One region of the Streptococcus sp. CM6 genome, then DNA from elsewhere that is predicted to be linked to it. Evidence: predicted binding sites of a transcription regulator. Region 1 holds the regulator's gene; the other holds the start of a gene.
What was found. Region 1 encodes Rex, which represses fermentation and respiration genes when NADH is low (regulators of the CRP and FNR family bind a similar motif). Its sites were predicted from a motif close to TTGTGAANTANTTCACAA; they were not measured.

Region 2: adhE (bifunctional acetaldehyde-CoA/alcohol dehydrogenase) is a predicted target of Rex. The motif match lies at 5,586-5,603, and genes of this name have one in related genera.

The regions. Positions count from the first base shown of each region.
Region 1 covers NZ_JATS01000026.1:32,823-40,256, forward strand. Annotated here, with positions in the region: gene pcrA (DNA helicase PcrA) at 1-1,901, shown strand, start outside; gene radC (RadC family protein) at 1,944-2,624, shown strand; gene HMPREF1516_RS09210 (gamma-glutamyl-gamma-aminobutyrate hydrolase family protein) at 2,621-3,310, opposite strand; gene HMPREF1516_RS09215 (redox-sensing transcriptional repressor Rex) at 3,326-3,967, opposite strand; gene HMPREF1516_RS09220 (DUF4649 family protein) at 4,061-4,264, opposite strand; gene HMPREF1516_RS09225 (DUF1831 domain-containing protein) at 4,271-4,618, opposite strand; gene HMPREF1516_RS09230 (cysteine desulfurase family protein) at 4,623-5,738, opposite strand; gene HMPREF1516_RS09235 (ribose-phosphate diphosphokinase) at 5,748-6,707, opposite strand; gene HMPREF1516_RS09240 (CYTH domain-containing protein) at 6,819-7,388, opposite strand.
Region 2 covers NZ_JATS01000025.1:26,808-34,241, reverse strand. Annotated here, with positions in the region: gene pbp2a (penicillin-binding protein PBP2A) at 1-544, opposite strand, end outside; gene HMPREF1516_RS09010 (RluA family pseudouridine synthase) at 631-1,506, shown strand; gene gap (type I glyceraldehyde-3-phosphate dehydrogenase) at 1,577-2,584, opposite strand; gene adhE (bifunctional acetaldehyde-CoA/alcohol dehydrogenase) at 2,901-5,552, opposite strand; gene HMPREF1516_RS08995 (MORN repeat-containing protein) at 5,848-6,261, opposite strand; gene HMPREF1516_RS08990 (low molecular weight protein-tyrosine-phosphatase) at 6,248-6,691, opposite strand; gene yajC (preprotein translocase subunit YajC) at 6,739-7,059, opposite strand; gene tkt (transketolase) at 7,177-7,434, opposite strand, start outside.

The sequences.
Region 1 (7,434 bases):
CGAAAAAATGGAATGAACGGACCATTTTGGGAACCATTTCTAATGCTAAGAATGACCTGATTGATGATGTGGCTTATGCTGCCCAAGCTGGTGATATGTACACACAAATCGTGGCTCAGTGTTATACAGCTTATCAGAAGGAGCTTCGCCAGTCTGAGTCTGTCGATTTTGATGATTTGATTATGCTGACCTTGCGTCTCTTTGATCAGAATCCTGACGTCTTGACCTACTATCAGCAGAAGTTCCAGTACATTCACGTTGATGAGTACCAAGATACCAACCATGCCCAGTACCAACTGGTCAAACTTTTGGCTTCACGCTTTAAAAATGTCTGCGTGGTCGGTGATGCTGACCAGTCTATTTATGGTTGGCGTGGGGCTGATATGCAGAATATCTTGGATTTTGAGAAAGATTACCCTAACGCCAAGGTAGTTTTGTTGGAGGAAAATTACCGTTCAACCAAAACCATTCTTCAAGCTGCCAATGACGTCATCAAAAACAATAAAAATCGTCGTCCCAAGAATCTCTGGACTCAGAATGCCGATGGGGAGCAAATCGTTTATTATTGCGCAAATGACGAACAAGATGAGGCTGTTTTTGTAGCCAAAACCATCGATGAACTTGGTCGTAGTCACAACTTCCTCCACAAAGATTTTGCAGTTCTTTATCGGACTAACGCCCAGTCTCGTACTATTGAGGAGGCCCTCCTAAAGTCCAATATTCCTTATACTATGGTCGGCGGGACCAAGTTCTACAGTCGTAAGGAAATCCGTGACATTATCGCCTACCTTAACCTCATTGCCAATTTGAGTGATAATATCAGTTTTGAGCGTATTATCAACGAGCCTAAGCGCGGAATTGGCCCAGGAACCGTTGAGAAAATCCGCGACTTCGCTAACCTACAAGAGATGTCCATGCTAGACGCTTCAGCCAATATCATGTTATCTGGCATCAAAGGGAAAGTAGCCCAGTCTATCTGGGATTTTGCTAATATGATTTTGGATTTGCGGGAAAAACTGGATCAATTAACTATCACCGAGTTAGTGGAAGCTGTTCTAGAAAAAACAGGTTATGTCGATAATCTTAATGCTCAGGCAACCTTAGAGAGCAAGGCTCGGGTTGAAAATATCGAAGAGTTCCTATCTGTTACCAAAAACTTTGACGACAATCCTGATAGCCAGGAAGAAGAAACTGGTTTGGACAAACTCAGTCGTTTCTTGAATGACTTAGCTTTAATCGCAGACACAGATTCAGGCAGTCAGGAGACATCAGAAGTGACCTTGATGACCTTGCACGCTGCTAAGGGACTCGAGTTTCCGGTTGTCTTTATCATTGGGATGGAGGAGAATGTCTTTCCGCTTAGCCGTGCGGCTGAAGATCCTGATGAGCTGGAAGAAGAACGCCGTTTGGCCTATGTCGGTATCACACGCGCTGAAAAAATTCTCTATCTGACCAACGCCAACTCACGCTTGCTTTTCGGTCGTACCAACTACAATCGTCCGACTCGTTTTATCAATGAAATTAGTTCGGACTTGCTTGACTATCAAGGCTTGGCTCGACCAGCGAATACTAGTTTTAAGGCTTCTTATAGCAGTGGTGGGATTGCTTTCGGTCAAGGTATGAGCTTAGCTCAGGCCCTTCAAGAACGGAAACGCAATGCCGCATCAAGCTCTATCCAGTCAAGTGGTCTCCCATTTGGACAATTTGCAGCTGAAAATAAAAATGATACGAGCGATACCAACTGGTCTATTGGGGATATTGCCCTTCACAAAAAGTGGGGTGAAGGAACAGTCCTTGAAGTGTCGGGTAGTGGCGCTACTCAGGAATTGAAAATCAATTTCCCAGAAGTGGGTCTGAAAAAACTCCTAGCTAGTGTTGCCCCAATTGAGAAAAAAATCTAATTTTCCATCCTTCTCACGAATAATAAAGTGAGGAGGATTTTTATGTACAGTATTTCATTCCAAGAAGATTCACTTTTGCCTAGAGAAAGACTGGTTAAAGAAGGAGTAGAGGCACTGAGCAATCAAGAATTGCTAGCTATACTACTCAGAACTGGAACACGTCATGCCAACGTTTTTGAAGTTGCTCAAAAAGTCTTGAATAGTCTCAACAGTCTAACTGATTTGAAAAAAATGACCCTGCAGGAATTGCAGAGTCTGTCTGGTATTGGACGGATTAAAGCCATTGAACTACAAGCAGTGATTGAACTGGGGCATCGCATTCACAAACATGAAACCCTTGAGATGGAAAGTATTCTCAGCAGTCAAAAGCTAGCTAAGAAAATGCAACAGGAACTCGGCGATAAAAAACAAGAGCACCTAGTGGCGCTCTATCTCAATACTCAAAATCAAATCATTCATCAGCAAACTATTTTTATCGGATCTGCGACACGCAGTATTGCTGAACCGAGAGAAATCCTTCACTATGCCCTCAAGCATATGGCTACCTCTGTGATTCTCGTTCACAATCATCCATCCGGTGCCGTATCTCCTAGTCGAAATGACGACCATGTCACTAAGTTAGTCAAGGAAGCTTGCGAGCTGATGGGAATCGTTTTCTTGGACCATCTGATTGTCTCGCACTCGGATTACTTTAGTTACCGTGAAAAGACGGATCTGATTTAGAGTTCATTAACAACATAGTCAAACAATGTTTTATCTTTGGGGCGATTTTCAAAGAGAAATTCAGGATGCCATTGAACACCAAGATAAGGAAAGCCATCCGTAGTTGTCACAGCTTCAATTATTCCATCTTTAGGATCATGTGCTACAACCTTAAGATTAGGAGCTAGATCTTTAATACTCTGGTGGTGGAAGGAGTTGATATGAGATATTTCTCCATAGATCTCTCGGAGAATTGTATCAGGTTCCGTTACGAGGCGTTGGGTCGTGTATTCGGCTGAACAGTCCTGCCAATGATCCTCGATATCTTGGTGAAGCGTACCTCCCATAGCGACATTGAAAAGCTGAGTACCCCGGCAAACAGAGAAAATTGGTTTCTTCTGTTTAATCGCTTCTCTGATAAGGGCTAATTCAAACTGGTCTCTTTGAAGATGGTAGTCATCACTGTCAATGGTTTTAGGCTCACCGTAGAATTTTGGATCAACATTTTGCCCACCCGTTAGGATAAGCTTATCAATGATACTGATGTAATGGGTAGCCATTTCTTGATCACCAATCGGTAGGATGATTGGAATTCCGCCAGCGTCCTTGACTCCTTCAACAAAGCCCTTTGCTGCATAGCTCATCATGATGTCATCATCTGGATGAGCTTTTTCATTTCCTGTAATCCCAATAACTGGTTTTTTCATAAATGCTTTCGCTTTCTAATCCTCTTTACGCATAAAATAGAGGAGGGTTTGGAGTTCGCTTGTCAAATCGACATATTGAACGACCACATCTTTTGGAAGGTGGAGGTGAACAGGGGAAAAACTGAGAATACCTTTTATACCTGCATCAACCAAAAGATTGGCGACTTCTTGTGATTTAACACTTGGAACAGTTAGGATAGCAGTTTTAACATCTGCTTCTTTGATTTTTTCTTTAATTTGAGAGATACCATAGATTGGAATTCCATCAGGTGTCTGGGTTCCAACTTCTGGATGGTCATCTAGGTCAAATGCCATGATGATTTTCATCTTGTTACGCTCATGGAAGCGATAGTGGAGAAGGGCATGCCCCATATTCCCAATCCCAACCAACATAACATTGGTAATGGAGTTGTCATTTAGGAGGTCAGCAAAAAAAGTCATCAGTTTTTTAACATCATAACCAAAACCACGACGACCTAGTTCACCAAAATAGGAAAAATCACGACGAACAGTCGCAGAATCGATACCAATAGCCTCTGCAATTTGCTTGGAGTTGGCACGTTCAATTTTTTCTGCATGAAATCTCTTGAAAATTCGATAGTAGAGAGAGAGTCTTTTTGCTGTTGCTTTTGGAATAGCAGACTGTTTATCTTTCACAAAACCACAACCTTTCTATTCTTCTATTTTATAGAAACATTGTGAAAAAATCAACAAAAACAAGAAAAAACTAAGAAAATCTTAGTTTTAGTCTTAAAAATTAGCTTGTGATAGAAAACGGTAGAGATCTCCGACCAATCCTTGATAGATAACTTTATCATCAAAGGTTAATGAGGTAACTAGGAATGTATCTGGAAGAGTTACACAACCTGATAGAGATAACATAAGCTCTTCGTAATCCTTATATTCAAGTGTACGTTCTACGTGATAGTTATCTTGATAGGTAAGTCGATACATAGCCAATTATCTTTCTTCTTTTGTGAAGATTCCGCGTTCTACAAGGCTGTCCATGAGGAAGTAGAATTTCTCTTGGTGGATATGATGGTCTTCTGATTTAAAGATATTCACCAAACGAAGGCCAGATTTGTCAGTGATGTTGAGTTTAGCACCTGTAAGGTCTTTATTGATGATGATTTTTAGGTTGAAGCCTTCACCGCTGTTAGGTACTTTCTCAAGCAGACGAGTTAGTTCGAAGTTTCCAACTTTTGTTTCAAAGAAAGTATTATCTTTCAGTGTGAACTTTTTGACAGTTGGGCTAAGTGTGTAGTCGTAGCGGCAGTTTTGTAGTTTAATGGTTTTTTCGAATGCCATTAGATTAATCTCCAATAATATTTTTTAAGGTTTGTGCGAGTTGTTTCAGTTCTTCCTCAGTGTTAAGAGGAGACAGGCTGATACGGACAGATTCTTTCAAACGATGCGAATCAGGTCCATAAAATGCTTTAAGCACATGACTGGTTTGTACAACACCAGCGGTACAAGCTGAACCGGTAGAAATTGAAATTCCTTCAAGGTCTAACCGTAGCAAGAGCAAATCATTTTTTTGACCAGGAAAGCCAATATTGACAACATAAGGAAGCTGGTATTGGCTTTCGTTGAGATAGTATTCTAGATCTGCAATCTCATCTAGAAAAGCAGATTTTAATCCCTCTAGTTTTTGGTAATGTTCAGCTTGCTGCTCTAAGTCCTCTTTAAGAGCAGCGACCATGCCTACAATGGCAGCGAGGTTTTCTGTTCCAGCCCGTTTCTTTTGTTCTTGGTCTCCACCGTGAAGATAGGAATCAAAGTCCGCGGAAGAAGCATAAAGAAAGCCGATTCCCTTTGGTCCATGGAATTTGTGGGCAGAAGCACTGAGGAAATCAATTCCCAATTCCTCAGGATGGATAGGAACTTTTCCGATAGCTTGAACAGCATCTACATGATAAGCCGCAGGATGCTCTTTTAAAACACGTCCAATCTCAGCGATAGGTAAGAGACTGCCCGTTTCATTATTAGCATACATAGTGGAAACGAGAATAGTATCGTCACGTAAGGCCTCTTGAATTTGCTGGGGAGTAATTTCTTGATTTACTGGTTGGATGATAGTCGCTTCAAAGCCAAAATGTTGCACCAGATAATCGATAGTCTCAAGCACAGAATGATGTTCAATAGCTGTCGTGATGATATGTTTTCCACGATTTTGATGACGGAGACAATAGCCAATAATAGCTGTATTGTTGCTTTCTGTACCGCCAGACGTAAAAAAGATATGTTGAGATTTTGTCCCCAATAACTGGGCTAGTTCCTGACGGGCTTCTCGCAAGAGTTTGCCAGCCTGTCGACCATGACTATGAATACTAGAAGGATTACCGTGGGTTTCTTGCATGACCCTGGTCATTTCTGAAATAGCAACTGCTGACATAGGAGTAGTAGCAGCATTGTCCAAATAAATCAAAGAATCACCTTATTTCTTTTTGTTGTAAGCAAAGAGTGGGCTGACTGGTTTTCTTTCATGGATGCGGACGATCGCATCTCCGATTAACTCGCTAGCAGTAATGTAACATACATTTTCAGGAGTTCTTTCTTTGGTTGCTACGGAGTCTGTCACTAGGATTTCTTTGATGTTTGTAGCGTCAAGGAGGTCTGCTGCACCTTCAACAAATAAACCGTGACTAGATACTGCATAAATCTCAGTTGCACCTTCACGTTCAACGATTTTGGCAGCTTCAGAGAAAGTACGACCAGTATTTAGAATATCGTCAATTAAGATAGCCTTCTTGCCTTCGACATCCCCAATGATATAGCCTTCGTTACGATTAGAATCGTCTTGGGCGTAGTCAATGATAGCGATAGGAGCATCAAGGTATTCAGCCAAACTACGTGCACGTTTAACACCAGAGTTCTTTGGACTGACAACAACAACATCGGAGCCAAGGAGTCCTTTATCACAGTAGTGCTTAGCAAATAGAGGAACAGTATAAAGATTATCTACAGGAATATCAAAGAAACCTTGGACTTGAACAGCGTGGAGATCAAGCGTTAGAACACGACTTACACCAGCTTTGACAAGCATATTGGCAACTAGTTTTGCAGTGAGGGGTTCGCGAGAAGAAGCGATACGATCCTGACGAGCATAACCAAAGTAAGGAAGGACAACGTTGATACTATGAGCACTTGCACGTACACAAGCATCAACCATTATTAATAATTCCATCAAGTGGTTGCTAACAGGGTAGCTAGTTGACTGGATGATGTAAACATCGTAACCACGGACACTTTCTTCGATGTTGACCTGGATTTCGCCGTCAGAAAATTGACGAGAGGATAATTTTCCGAGAGGTACACCAACTGTATCCGCAATCTTTTGAGCGATTTCTGGGTTAGAGTTTAGGGTGAAAAGTTTCATGTTGTTTCTATCTGACATTATAGACCGTCCTCTGTAAACTTTGTGAATCTCCTTTGAGAAAGTTCTGTTTTTCAAAGCAAGATTCTTTTATTTTTATCTTTTCTATTCTACCAAAAAAAGGAGATTATTTCAGCTTTTTTTCATGCTTTTAATAAAACGAATTAATTTTGAAGGAGCTTTCTGATAAGTTATGTGATTTTCATCTAAAAATTTCCGAAAATCGGCTTTCCCTTTTTCATGGTCTGTGACTTCAAGCTCGAGTTCATAGTCCGTTTGGTCAAAGTAGTGACTTTCATCTAACGCCATTAAGCCAATTTCTGTTTTCGTTTCATAACGAAGAGTCGAAAGGCAGCCTAAAACAAGCCAGTCATGACTTTCAATACCAATCTTAGCGAGCTTTTCTAGAACGAGCCCTTGAGGTAGTTTTTGTTTTTCTAGGTATGATTCAGCCTCTGAAAGAGTTAGTTTCTGGTTGTATTCCATATTTCCTACAGTTTGAGGCACTTTCAAGGTCAATTCCGCCCAATTTGAAAAAGTGCGAATGCGCATGGCAACCTTCTTTTCACGTAATTGAAAATCAGGTGTGTCAATGTAGTAGTTTTTCTGAAGGACGGGCTGGATATGGGAAAACTGTTTTTTTAGATGATCATATTCCTCTTTTTTCAGAAGTGTTTTCAATTCTATTTCTAAATGTTTCATTTTTTCAACCTTTTCTATATCTTTGAAAGCGATTTATGGTATAATG
Region 2 (7,434 bases), on a different contig from region 1:
CCTTCCGTTCAACGGTCTGATCCTGAGAAAGATAGGCATTTTTTGCCAACTGTTGGGTGATGGTGGACCCCCCTCCATAACGACCTGCTGTAAGGATGGCTAGAAAGAAACGACCGTAGTTTATCCCATCATTTTTATAGAAGGAACGATCCTCTGTCGCGACGACAGCATTCTGCAAATCTTTACTGATATCTGTTAGTTCAATATAGGTTCCCTTTTGACCGGACAGGGCTCCTGCCTCTTTTTCTTCGCGGTCAAAAATCAGAGTTCGTGTTTTTAAGGCATTTTGCAAATCATTGACATTGGTAGACTTGGCTATCGCAAATAGGTAGGTTCCCACTAGCAAACCTGCACTTAACCCTAAAATGATGACAATCTTTGTCAGATGATAGCGACGCCAAAATTTCCGAATTGGGCCAACTTGGGACAATTTTTTTCTATCGCTCCGAGAACGACGCATGCTAGTCGAATCAGACTCCGCCGATTCATTCGTTTCTTTTTTAAAGAGAGAAAGAAACTTCTCAAATAATTTATCTAATTTCATGCGTTTATTTTATCATCTTCACCATGGGAACTCAAGAATTTAGCTACTCCCTATCCAAATAGGGCTTTTTTTGTTACAATATCTGTATGCAATTCACATTTACATTACCCGAATCCCTGCCTCAAATGACGGTCAAACAATTTCTAGAGGAACAACTACTCATTCCTAGAAAAATCCGTCATTTTTTGAGAACCAAGAAGAACATCTTAATTAACCACGAAGAAGTTCACTGGAACGAGATAGTCAAAGCAGGGGATATTTGCCAATTGACTTTTGATGAGGAAGATTATCCCAAAAAGGAAATCCTTTGGGGAAATCCAGACCTCGTTCAAGAAATTTATCAAGACCAACATCTTATTGTCGTCAACAAACCTGAGGGTATGAAAACGCATGGAAATCAACCAAACGAAATCGCCCTTCTCAATCATGTCTCTGCCTACGTCGGGCAGACTTGCTATGTCGTTCATCGTCTAGATATGGAAACCAGTGGGCTGATGCTTTTTGCTAAGAACCCTTTTATCCTGCCCATCCTCAATCGCTTGTTGGAGAAAAAAGAAATCGCTCGCGAGTACTGGGCACTCGTAGAAGGACGAATAGAGAGTAAGGAACTTGTCTTTCAAGATAAAATCGGCCGTGATCGACATGATCGCAGAAAACGAGTAGTAGATCCCAAAAATGGGCAATATGCTGAAACGCATATCAGTCGATTAAAGCAATTCCCAAACAAAACAGCTCTTGTTCGTTGCAAGCTAAAGACCGGTCGAACGCATCAGATTCGTGTTCACCTCTCTCATCACAAGCATCCTATCTTGGGTGACCCTCTCTATAATAGTAAATCAAAAACAAGTCGGCTTATGCTTCATGCCTTTCGCCTTTCTTTTACCCATCCACTCACCTTAGAAAAATTGAGTTTCACTGTTCTATCGGATACTTTTGAAAAAAAATTAAAAAAGAATGGATGACATTATCATCTATTCTTATATATACAAAAAAGCAAGGTCAGAAAGCCTTGCTTTTTTATCGACTCAAGAATTATTTAGCGATTTTTGCAAAGTATTCAAGAGTACGAACAAGTTGTGAAGTGTAAGACATTTCGTTGTCATACCATGAAACAACTTTAACCAATTGTTTACCGTCAACGTCAAGAACTTTAGTTTGAGTTGCGTCAAACAATGAACCGAATGACATACCTAGGATATCAGAAGATACGATTGGATCTTCAGTGTATCCATATGATTCGTTAGAAGCTGCTTTCATAGCTGCATTTACTTCATCAACAGTAACGTTCTTGTCAAGAACTGCTACCAATTCAGTTACTGAACCAGCTGGAACAGGAACACGTTGAGCAGCTCCATCCAATTTACCGTTCAATTCAGGAATAACCAAACCGATTGCTTTAGCAGCACCAGTTGAGTTAGGAACGATGTTAACTGCAGCAGCACGAGCACGGCGAAGGTCACCTTTACGGTGTGGTCCGTCAAGAATCATTTGGTCACCAGTGTAAGCGTGGATAGTAGTCATCAAACCTTCAACGATACCGAAGTTGTCATGAAGAGCTTTAGCCATTGGAGCCAAACAGTTTGTAGTACATGAAGCACCTGAGATAACTGTTTCAGTACCATCAAGTGTATCGTGGTTAGTGTTGAATACGATTGTTTTAACATCGCTTCCACCAGGAGCAGTGATAACAACTTTCTTAGCACCACCTTTAAGGTGTTTTTCAGCAGCTGCTTTAGTAGCAAAGAAACCAGTTGCTTCAAGAACGATTTCTACACCGTCGTTAGCCCAGTCGATTTGTTCTGGATCACGTTCAGCAGAAACTTTAACGAATTTACCGTTAACTTCAAATCCGCCTTCTTTAACTTCTACAGTACCGTCGAAACGACCTTGAGTTGTATCGTATTTCAACAAGTGTGCAAGCATCACTGGATCTGTAAGGTCGTTGATGCGAGTAACTTCAACACCTTCTACGTTTTGGATACGGCGGAAAGCAAGACGACCAATACGTCCGAAACCGTTAATACCAACTTTAACTACCATTAGTGATTTCCTCCTTATGAAAATCCTGAAAATTTTATTGTGAAAAGAGTAACTTGAATCACTACAAATCACCTTTCAACAAACCTATTATATAACTATTTGAGTTTAATTGCAAGTACGGGCGTTGATTTTCTCTCTTGCTTTTCTACTTTTCCACTCTTTTTCATTCACTTATTCTTTAATTTTTAAATATATCCCTACAATCTTTTATAATGTTCGTATATTATCTCCAGTTCCACACTCAACCTTAATTCCAGGTCTATCTGAGTTCACAAAAAAGAGACAGGATAACTCCTGTCTCTAGGCTGATAAACAATTATTTACGACGTCCTGGACGTTCTTTATAACCATAGTAAGCATCTGCCATGATTTCTTCCATGTCAGCTACCATTGGTAAGCGTGGGTTTGCAGGTGAACATTGATCTTCGTAAGCAAGTAAGGCAATCTCATGCAAGCTGTCTTTCCAAGTTTTTTCATCGATACCAAAGCCTTTGAAGTTCATTGTGATTCCAACTGCTTCACCAAGATCGTAAACTGCTTTGGCATAAGCTTCAACCGCTTCTTCTGGTGTTGAGCAAGGAAGACCTAGCATACGAGCGATATCTTGGAATTTTTCATCAGCTTTCCAGTAATTGTACTTAGGCCATGTTGTAGTTTTAGATGGACGAGTTCCATTATAACGGATAACATAAGGAAGTAAAATAGCATTTGTACGTCCGTGAATGGTGTGGTGAACAGCACCAATCTTATGCGCCATTGAGTGACTCATTCCAAGGAAGGCATTGGCGAAGGCCATACCAGCCATTGTAGAGGCATTATGCATCTTTTCACGGGCTTCTGGGTCAGCTGTTTTTACAGATTTTTCCAAATATTTGAAGACTAACTTGATGGTTTGAAGAGCAATACCATCTGTATAGTCATTGGCAAAGTTAGAAGTATAAGCTTCAGTTGCGTGTGTCAAGACATCCATACCTGTGTCAGCAGCAATAAATGCTGGAACAGATTCTACCAAAGCAGGGTCAACAATTGCAATGGTTGGTGTCAAAGCGTAGTCAGTGATTGGGTATTTCCGATTGTTTGCCTTGTCAGAGATAACTGCAAACGGTGTTACTTCTGAACCTGTACCAGATGTTGTTGGAATACCGATATATTGTGCTTTCTTACCAAGTGATGGGAATTTGAAGGCACGTTTGCGGATATCCATGAATTTTTGAACGAGGTCACCGAAGTCAACGTCTGGCTGTTCATAGAACATCCACATACCTTTAGCTGCATCCATTGGTGAACCACCACCAAGGGCAATGATAGTGTCTGGTTCAAACGAACGCATTACTTCAACACCACGACGAACTGTTGTGATATCTGGATCTGGTTCAACATCTGAGAAGACTTGAATCGTGACTTTGTTTTTACGAAGATTCAATTGGTCAATCACACGTTGTACAAAACCGAGTTTTTCAATTGATTTATCGGTAACAATCATGACACGTTCGATACCTTCGCAAGTTTGAAGGTATTGGATTGAGTTACGTTCGAAGTAGATTTTTGAAGGAACTTTAAACCATTGCATATTATTTCTACGTTTTCCTACTTTCTTGATGTTAAGAAGGTTGATAGCGGATACGTTATCACCAACTGAGTTGTGTCCATATGAACCACATCCAAGTGTTAATGATGGAATGAAGGCGTTGTATACATCACCGATACCACCAAAGGTAGATGGAGAGTTCCAGATAATACGCATTGCCTTTATTTCCGTACCGAAACGTTTTGCAAGAGCTTCGTCTTTTGTATGGATAGCAGCTGAGTGTCCTAGACCATTAAATTCAACCATTTGACGAGCTTTTTTAAGTCCATCTTCAGTATCTTCAGCTTTCAAAACTGCAATAACAGGTGATAATTTTTCACGAGTCAATGGTTCTTTAATTCCAACTTCTGCACATTCAGCAGCCAAGATATTTGTACCTTCTGGTACTTTGAATCCTGCTTGCTCAGCAATCCATGCTGCTGGTTTACCAACGATGTTGGCATTTAGCTTAGCACCAGCACAGTTCTTGCTGTTAGCTTTTGCACCAAAACAGAATTCTTCCAAAAGCGCTTTTTCTTTCTTGTTGACAAAGTAAGTATGGTATGATTTGAATTCTTCTACAAATTTGTCATACACTTCTTTATCAATGATAACCGCTTGTTCTGATGCACAGACCATCCCATTATCAAATGATTTAGACATCACGATGTCATGAGCAGCTTGACGAAGGTCAGCAGATTTTTCTACGTAGGCAGGAACGTTTCCGGCACCTACCCCAAGAGCTGGTTTCCCACATGAGTATGCAGCTTTAACCATAGCATTCCCACCAGTTGCGAGGATAGTCGCAACACCTTCGTGGTTCATAAGTGCCCCAGTTGCTTCCATAGATGGCTCTGTAATCCATTGAACACAGTTTTCAGGTGCACCGGCTGCGATGGCTGCATCACGAACGATTTGTGCAGCATGAGCAGAAGATTCTTGAGCTGATGGGTGGAAGGCGAAAACGATTGGGTTACGTGTCTTCAAAGCAATCAATGATTTGAAAATTGCTGTTGAAGTTGGGTTTGTTGTTGGAGTGATACCACAAATAACTCCGACTGGCTCCGCAATCTTCGTCAAACCTGTAATTGGATCATCTTCGATAACTCCAGCTGTTTTAACTCCACGCATATTGTTCACTACGTGTTCACAGGCAAATAGATTTTTTGTCGCCTTATCTTCAAATACGCCACGACCAGTTTCTTCAACTGCGTGTTGTGCAAGAATACCGTGCGCGTCAAGTGCTGCAACAGACGCTTTTGCTACGATGTAGTCAACTTGCTCTTGGTTCAACTTGCGCATTTCATCAAGCGCAACCAAGGCTTTTTTCACAAGACCGTCGACATGCTTTTCAGCAGCAAGTTGTTTTTCCTCTGGTGTTACTGTTTTTTTATCAGCCATATTATCCTCCATAGCCTTTAAGGATGTCATCCTTTGTTAATTTTTTCACAAGTTTATTATAACTCTTTTTTTATGCTTTGTAAACAGTTTCATAAGTATTTCACAAAGAATTTTTCTGAGATTGTGATTTTTTTCTCAATGTAGCTATGCAATAGAGTTTTGTCTGGACGATTGTGAAATTATGGAAAAAATTTTTTTATTTCACAAAGTTTTTCTAGTTGATAGTTTTTTCTCGAATTTAAGTAAAGAAAGCGTTTTCTTTTCAGGCTTTGAAAATAGCCTCCTAACTTGGAGACTACTGTTTTTGCTGAAAAACGCCTTGTTTAAAGGTCCCTTCATAAACAACTTCTTGCTCTGTCGTCAACTTCCCTTGGCCTTCAGCCTGACCATTTACAAAATCACCTTCGTATTTCCAACCATCTTTTGATTGGAAAGTTCCTTTTCCATTAAAGGCTCCATTATTGAAATCACCTGTATATTGGTCTCCATTTTCAAAGGTCAGAGTTCCTTGGCCATTCATTTTTCCTCGTACCAGGGTACCATCATAAACAAGAGCACCGCCATCAAGTGTCAGGGCACCCTTTTTAGGTGTATTTAGTAGAAATACTGAAAGGGCACAGAGTGCAATTACGACTACTGCAATGAACTCTAGCCTAGGGCGAGTTAGGTAAACTCTATACTTTTCATAGATTTGTTTAAGCTTTTCCATTGTCACTCTCATTTTCTAATCGATCTAGCCAGCTTCGACATCCACTTGTGATGCGATCATAGGTTTCCTCAAAATCTCCTGTATACCAAGGATCTGGAACACTTTCAGATGCAAAAGGGTAGATCTTATGTTGCAATTCCTGAGGACACATTTGACGCAGATTTGAAACGTTTGAAGCATCCATACCGATAATGTAATCAAACGATTCAAAATCTTCTCTACGAATCTGGAGTGATGTTTTGTCTTTGTCATAAGGAATCTGATACTGCCGGAAAATCCCCTGCGTTCCCTTATGAATCGGATTACCATGTTCCCAAGATGAAGTCGCACGACTCTCAACCTGGTAATCGCTCGTCATGGATTTCATTACAAACTCTGCCATGGGGCTACGGCAGATGTTTCCTAAGCACACAAATACTATTTTTCTCATCCCTTTTCCTCTTACTTCATAGAAAAACGGGAGTGACAGGTCCCGTTTTATTCTTCGATTGCTCCGTCTTCGTCAACAACTGTTCCTTCTGGTGTCACAGCTTCTTTGAGTGGCAAAACGGTCTTGATAGCAGCCAATTCAAAAGTCAAATAAACGCCATCTACATCAAGTACGATTGTTCTCTTCTCAGTGTCTACTTCATCCACTGTTCCGTAAAGGCCGCCAATTGTAATAACTTCATAGCCTTTTTGAAGTTTATTTAAGCTTTCCATACGCTTTTGAGCTTGTTTCTTTTGAGAACGTTGCATAAAGAACATCAAGGCCATCATACCTACAAGCATGATTAAAAAAGTAATATTTGGATTCATTGTTTTCTCCTTTGTCTTTTACATAGGACTACTATATCAAATTTCAGCTACTTTTACAAGGTTGTACCTTGTTTTTATGGTTATAAAAAATCAGAGTTTTCACTCTGATTTCTGCAATTATTTCAAGTTTTGAACAACTTTGACTAGATTTTCTACCGTAAATCCGTACTCTGCTAATACTTTTGGTGCTGGGGCAGATGCTCCGAAAGTATCAATACCGAGAACTGCACCATCTAGACCAACATATTTGTACCAGTTTTGAGTTGCACCCATTTCGACTGCAACACGACGGCGAACTGCATTTGGAAGGATTTCTTCCTTGTATGCTGCATCTTGTTTATCAAAGACATCTGTAGATGGCATGCTGACTACACG